2 regions of the Ruegeria sp. B1 genome follow, and region 1 is predicted to be linked to the other one. Evidence: riboswitches for the same ligand, from Rfam matches in the RefSeq annotation. Region 1 holds a riboswitch; the other holds the start of a gene.
The links. Region 1 has a riboswitch for cobalamin ahead of ACR3ES_RS18960 (DUF1636 family protein). Riboswitches for the same ligand answer to the same signal wherever they lie in the genome.
Positions count from the first base shown of each region.

Region 2: linked by a shared signal. The riboswitch ahead of ACR3ES_RS20210 (TonB-dependent receptor domain-containing protein) and the one ahead of ACR3ES_RS18960 (DUF1636 family protein) in region 1 are both predicted to bind cobalamin.

Region 1 covers NZ_JBQFJA010000001.1:3,835,047-3,838,718, forward strand. The annotation lists gene ACR3ES_RS18945 (D-lyxose/D-mannose family sugar isomerase) at 1-538, shown strand, start outside; gene ACR3ES_RS18950 (hypothetical protein) at 682-903, shown strand; gene ACR3ES_RS18955 (hypothetical protein) at 900-1,391, shown strand; cobalamin riboswitch at 1,428-1,635, shown strand; gene ACR3ES_RS18960 (DUF1636 family protein) at 1,735-2,091, shown strand; gene ACR3ES_RS18965 (ABC transporter ATP-binding protein) at 2,088-2,864, shown strand; gene ACR3ES_RS18970 (ABC transporter substrate-binding protein) at 2,877-3,672, shown strand, end outside.
Region 2 covers NZ_JBQFJA010000001.1:4,070,024-4,073,695, forward strand. The annotation lists gene ACR3ES_RS20200 (DUF2478 domain-containing protein) at 1-314, opposite strand, end outside; gene ACR3ES_RS20205 (NnrS family protein) at 326-1,543, opposite strand; cobalamin riboswitch at 1,804-2,009, shown strand; gene ACR3ES_RS20210 (TonB-dependent receptor domain-containing protein) at 2,159-3,672, shown strand, end outside.

The DNA of each region.
Region 1 (3,672 bases):
TCGCGACCGCGGCCTAGGTTGGGACATCACCGACTATGGACAAAGCAAGTTCGATGAGCTTGGCCTGTTCCTGTTCACACTGCGCAACGGAAACGAGAAAGACCTGAGCCAGGGACGCGGGATGTTGTATGCGGAAAAACTGTTGATATCCCGCGATAAACAGCTGTCTCCGATGCACCGCCACATCGTTAAGGCCGAAGACATCATTAACCGAGGTGGCGGCGATCTGGTGATGGAAATCTACGCGTCTGACTCAAAGGGCGGGATTGATCGCGAAACGCCGATCGTGGTTCCAAGCGACGGTTGTCCCGTTGCCATTCAACCCGGCGAACACCTGCGCCTGAAACCTGGACAGAGCGTAACACTGATGCCCGGTGTTTGGCATGCGTTCTGGGCGGAACGCGGCGATTGCCTGATTGGTGAGGTGTCGACCGTCAACGACGACCGCACCGATAACGTTTTCGAAGATCCGATCCCGCGTTTTGCCACCATCGAGGAAGATACCGAGCCGGATTTTCTACTCGTTTCGGACTACTGATCGCGACCGGTGCACCAAGTTCTGCGGTGCGATCATTTTGACCATTGCATTTTCTGACTGTTTTTGTCAGATACCGCCTGACCCAGTCAGATCCTTTGGAATCACGCCCGGTCACTGCCCCGGAACCGATGGATGATTTGACGATGACAAAGTCTCTAACAGACCTACTGGCCATGGATACAGTTGCCAGCCGCTACGGATGTGCGTTGAAACCCAAACTGCGTCAGGCCATCGAGGCGGATATCAGGTTCCCGGTCCACGCAGCCTCGCCCCGACCTGTCGAAGCCGTCGACCAGAATAACCTGCCAGAAAATGTGCACGGCCTGTTCGGCCTGGCCAATAAAGCCGAAAGGAAAAGCGCGTGAAACTTTCAGCGGACATTTCTACAAAGCTGGATGAATTTGAGTTCGACGATTTCGAGCGCGGACTGTTGCCGGTCATGCGTCATTTCATACTCAGTTTGGAAGACCCCGAGACCCAAGCGTGGCAGCACGCCTATTCCATCGCAATAGAACGCTGGGGGCAGGATCAGGGTCTGAACCTTGCGCATCTGGTGTTTAAGATCGTCAAAGCGACACTGCACTGCCGCCCCGATGGTCTGGCCTTTAACGATCCTTTGAGCGTCGACGACAGATTGGCTGTCACCTGCGACGAGTTCGCCCTGCTGAAGATGCTGCACTATATGCGGCGCGACGAAACACCGGACGCGCGCGATGCGGTTGGTCAGGTCACAGGCGGGTATCCGGACGCGCATCTGATTCAGGCCGGTCTGACGCTCGCAAACCGGTTTCCGACGAACAACAGCCGAAGAACAGGTTCGGCCCGGCGGCCCGTTCTGCGCGTGGTGCGCTAGCTCACTCACCAAACGCTTGACAAGTCTTATGACACCAGACTAGCTGACTCCGATGGTTCCCGAAGGATGACCGGAGGGATGAAAATGGGAATACGGTGCGGCGCCGGATAGGCGCCAAGGCCGTGACTGCCCCCGCAACTGTAAGCGGAGAGCGACGCCATATCACCACTGGCACCCAATGCCGGGAAGGTTGGCCAAGCAATGACCCGCAAGTCAGGAGACCTGCCATCAGATGTTCAACCAACCCGGGGCGGGGTGTCCTGGAAGGAGGCTTTGATGGCACATTTTTGTGCAAACATTGTTCGCACCTTCTGTCCGCTCGTGGAAACAGGCGGAGCGGACAATGACGGACACTCCTGATCATTTCGTCCTGATCTGCTCGACCTGCCAGGGGCCGATACCAGCGGACATTGCCAAGGCTGTTCTGGATGCGGCGTTGCCTGCACGGTACGAAACACGCCTGATCCGCTGTATGGCGGGATGCGCCCGACCGATGACCGTGGGTGTGCAGGCTGTGGGCAAGGCGCAGTACCTGTTCGGCGATATTGAGACCCAAGCGGACCTGAAGGCGGTGGTCGCATTTGCGCATCAGTTTGGCGACTGCGCCGATGGCTGGACCAGCGCGTCGGATCGTCCGCCTGCGCTGTTTTACAAAACGCTGTCGCGGATGCCCCGCCTACCGGTGGGGGGGAAGGCATGAGCTTTCTGGTCGCCGAAGATCTGGAGTACTTTGCGCTGAACGGAGATGTGCTGCTGCAGGATGTCTCGTTCACACTGGACGAAGGCGCGGTGTTGGCCATCGCCGGGCCCAACGGTGCCGGCAAGACAACCTTGCTGAACTTGCTCTGCGGCGTCGAACGTATCGCCCTTGGGGACGTGCGCATTCGTGGGCAAAGCCTCCGCACACTGACAGCCCAGCAAAGGGCACGCGCCATTGCCGTGGTCAGCCAGCAGGAGTTTCCGGACGGACGGTTGCGGCTGCGTGACTATGTGGCGTTAGGACAGATACCCATCAAAGCCGACAAATCGGCAGCGGACCACAAAGAAGCGCTGGACCGCGTTCTTGTGACGACCGAACTGACGCATCTGGCCGAAAAACCGATGACACGCTTGTCGGGTGGGGAAAAACAGCGGGCGCATATCGCGCGCGCTCTGGCACAGAACCCCTCGTTGCTGTTTCTGGACGAACCGACCAACCATCTGGACCCGGATGCCAAGGGGCACATGTTGTCTCTGATTGCAGATCTGGGGATCACGGTCGTTATGATCGTGCACGATCTGGTCATGATCCCGGAATTTGCCTCACACGTCGCGCTGATGAAATCCACGCGTCTGACCGGGTTCGGACCGGTTGGTGAGGTGCTGACCCCGGACCGTGTCCGCGAGACCTTTGGTGTCGACTACCTGTGCTTTACCCATGAAGGCCGCGTGATCCCGGCCCTCGATATCCGAAAACGAAAACTGTCATCCTAACAGGAGCTTACTATGATGCAGAAACTCTGGTCCGTGGCCTTGGTCACCGGCTTCGCGACCGGCGCGGCAGCGCACGACGTGACCGTCGACAATTGCGGCGAACCTTTGGTGTTTGAAACCAAGCCCGAGCGGGTTGTTGTTCACGACATGAACATGACGGATATGGCCTTTGCCCTGGGCCTGCAGGATCAGATCGTGGGGCTGACCGGGATCACAGGCTGGTACAAGACCAGCGCGGATTTTGACACCCTGCGCGGAGACATCCCGGAACTTGCTCCGAAATACCCAACCGTTGAAAATCTGGTTGCGGTTGAACCCGATCTGTTTTTTGCCGGCTGGTACTATGGGATGAAACCGGGCGGCGACGTGACGCCGGATACCCTGGCCCCGTTCGGTATCAAGACAATGATCCTGACCGAAAGCTGCGTGCATCTGAACAAGGATCGCCCCGAAGCAAGCATGGATCTGCTGTTTGACGATGTCCTGCGTCTGGGTCAGGTCATGCATGTTGAAGACAAGGCCGAAGCTCTTGTTTCGGGCTGGAAAGACCAGCTGTCCGCCATCGAAACCAAAACCGCCGACCTGGCCAAGCCCCGTGTCTTTCTGCTGGACGGACCGGCAGATGCACCATTTACGGCCGGTAAGTTTGCCATTCCAGACGCGATGATCGCGGCCGCAGGCGGGGAAAACGTCACCCATGATCTGGATACCAGCTGGGGCCGCACGTCATGGGAGGCCGTAGCTGCCTCAAATCCCGAGTTTCTGGTCTTGCTGGACTACCAGACCGGCAATGGCGCTGCGGATACGT
Region 2 (3,672 bases), 230 kb from region 1:
GCCTCTTCCGGTCCGAATTTGTTCAGGATGAATAAGTCCGCGGTTTCTATGCTACCGTTTTCAACCGTTGATACCGCTTCGGCGATGGCCTCGGGGTTCAGTCGGCACGCGTCCGACCCGCCACCAAGGTCTTGTGTCACCTTGATAACCGGACCGTCTGGCAAGACGGCAACCAGCATATCGCATCCGTTTTGATAACCGCTTTCATACTCCAGATGTTTGACGATACCAGCCAATGTCACGCCGCGTGCCTTCAGCAGCGATGCAGCTTCTGCCAGCAAGCGGTCGGTTTCGCCCCGTTCGGGCGAGGTCACACATGCAATCCTCAAGAACGGTCCTTTCCATCGGTATAGGCCTCATCAATGGGCAAGAGCTTACCGCTTAGCACGGGCTGAACCACCGGACCAATCAGCGCAGGCAGGTAACCGGCCAGAAGCACCAGCCAGGCCAGGCACCACAATACGGCTGAAAATCCCGTGAATTCATAAGTCTGGTTGGGGAAAAGAGGCACCGCCAACCGAAATGCCGTCGTAATCCAAAGGGTCACAAACCCAAAGACAAAACATCTGCTGGCTTTGAGATGCCCGTTTACTCTCCTGGCGGCGGCCCGGCCTGCGACCGCCATGATCCGACCCCCCATTGCCCCCATCGTCACGGCATGAAGCGCATCTGTTTTTGGGTAGCCAAACAGCTCCAACGACGTCGCCCCGATCAGTATGAACCCAAAGGGAAGCCAGGCGAAACCGACATGCATCGCCAGCAACAGCGGTTCGGACAGAACTCGTCTGGTTTGCCACATGCGCATGTCCCAAAAAACGAGCAAACCGGCAGCAATCAAAAGGAAATATGCCACCTCAACATGTTGTGCGACCAGTGCGACCAAAGCAGCCAGCGTGACCAGCGTACTCAAGCGTTTCGAAGGTCTTAAAGATGGGGTTGCATTCAGACCATATCGCCGGAGCCAGTTGTCGGTGAAGGCGGGAATGATCTTTGCCCCCACCACCTGCATCAGCAGCCCTGCGCCGATCACAACCAATTGTGCGATCGCAGCGCTTTGCCAGGCGCCGCTCGTCAGCGCTGCGGTGGTGAATGCCGCATCAGAAGCACCCAAGGCAAGAACTGCCAGCCCGAATCCCGCTTTGTTGTAGTTTCCGGCAGCAAGCGTGTACCCGAGTACAATCGCTCCCAAAAGAAGAAAGTAACTGGCGTTGATCGCCAGCAAAACCCAGAGCGGCAGAAATCCCGCACAAGCAATGGCAAACCGGGCGAAAACCCATGTGACAAGCAAAGCCGCCAAAGGCAGTCCGACCACAGGGGGCCGCTTGGTCCAGCTCGGTAACGCCGTCAGCAAGTACCCTCCCACAGCAGCCGCCAAAAAACCGAAGAACAATTCGTGTACATGCCACAGATGCGCGGGCTCGAAGAATGGAGGAGGCAACCCCAGCCACACACCAAGTGGCCACCAGGAAATGGTGAACAGAGCGCACAAAAAGGCGGCGGGAAACAAGCTCCGATAGGGCGCGGACAAGATACTTATGTTCAATGCACAACCAATCCCCTCGGGACTATCCGAGACATCTCGCCTTCCATTTCATCAATCCGGAATGTGATCAAATGAACCCCGGAATGGCGTTTGCGATAAATCGACGCGGATCGCGCGGTCACCTGGCGGTGGGCATCGGATTTGCCGCTTTGTGGCGTAGGCGCTCACCGCTTTGCCAGCCCCAAAGTCCTCATAGATAACACGCGACTTTTTCAGAGTTTTTTGACAACTTAACAATTGACAAATCACATACCTCTCAGCGAAGTTTTGCGCGTTCTGGTCCGGGTGGAAGTCCATCCGGATAATAGGGAACGGGGTGCGGCGCTTGCGCCAAATCCTCGACTGCCCCCGCAACTGTAGGCGGAGAGCTTTGTCGGTATATGCCACTGACCCCAACAGGGGATGGGAAGGCCCGGCTCAGCACTGACCCGCAAGTCAGGAGACCTGCCAGAACGATCACCCTGTCCGGACGCGGGGCGCGTCTGGGGCAACGGTCTATCCGTAGCGGTGACATTTTCGCCGTCTGCGGAGGCTAATTCCTCCAATGACCAATCTGTCCAGGCATCCTTGCGGGTGTCTTTTCCCTTCCTTTCCGAAGGGGCCATGAGGAATAAAATGAAGAAGACTGCCGTGCTGAAAGCATCGATCTCAGCAGCGCTCGTGCTTTCCACAACCGCCTATGCTCAGGAAGCAACCGACATTGGAACTGTCGTGATTTCTGGCGGGTTCACTCCAATCGAAGAACAGAAATACGGTCGCGCCGCCAGCATTGTCACCGCAGAAGAAATCGAGCAGCGCGGTATCACGACCGTCCAGGATGCCCTGCGGGCCGTGCCAGGCGTGTCGGTCAACGGCTCGGGCGACACATTCACCCAGGTCCGCATCCGCGGCGGCGAAGCGAACCATACACTGATCCTGATTAACGGCGTTCCCGCTGCTGGTGGTGACGGAGAATACATCCTGTCGGGCATTCAGACCGCCAACATCGAACGCATCGAAGTGCTGAGAGGTCCGCAGTCGGTCTTTTACGGCTCGAATGCTTCCGCAGGTGTGGTCAACATCATCACCAAAACAGGTGGGCAAGGCCGCGAATACGGCGGCACCATCGAGTTTGGGGACGGCTACAACGCGTCTGCCCGGTATTCATACCGCAACGATCTGGGCGGTGTGGCGATCGGCATCGCGCGGCTGGACGATCATGGATATGATTACTCTGGCAGCAACGGTGAAAAGGACGGAGTTGAGCGAACAACGATCGACCTGACCGGGGACTATATCGTAGCTGAAGGCCTGAGATTGGGCTTGGTATTCCGCAACTCGCTGGAAACTTATGACTTTGACCGCACCAATTTTCTTGCAAAAACCCCCAAAGCGTACGTTGTGGACGACCCCGACCAAAGCTCTGAGCGAAAAGAGCGGCTGGGACAGATATATGCCGAATACACAGCGATGGGCGGCCAGATGGTTCACCGGTTCAGCTTTGACCGGACCGACAACGAACAGACTACCAACAATGGTACACCAACAGAAACGGATCGCGACTCGGCGCGGTACCTGCTGAGCCTTGGGCTGGACGGGCGGGCGACCGATGACAGTAACCATCTGCTGAACGGGATTTTGGAATGGGAAGAGGACAGCAGCTCTTCCAACCCGGACTTTGAACGGGAAACGCGGTCTTACGCGCTTGAATACCGTGGGTCGCTTGAGAGCGGCCTGAACGTACAGGCAGGCGTTCGCTACGACGATAACAAAACCTTCGAGAACGACTTCACCTGGACCCTGGCGGCCTCTTACATGCTGCCCAGCGGTGCCCGCCTGCATGGCTCTGCCGGAACCGGGATTGTGAACCCGTCGTATTTCGAGCTGTTTGCAGACTCGTTTGGGTTCGTCGGCAATCCAAACCTGAAGCCTGAGAAAAACAAATCTTTCGATCTGGGGGCCGAAGTACCGTTTTGGGCCGGTCGTGGTCTTGTCGATGTCACCCTGTTCCACGACGATGTAACCGATGAGATCACCTCGGTCTTCGATCCGGGTCTGGGCAGTTCGACGTATGTGAACCAGCCTGGCGACAGTACCCGTCGCGGGGTCGAGGTCTCGGGAACATTGCAGGCGACCGACGCGCTCGACCT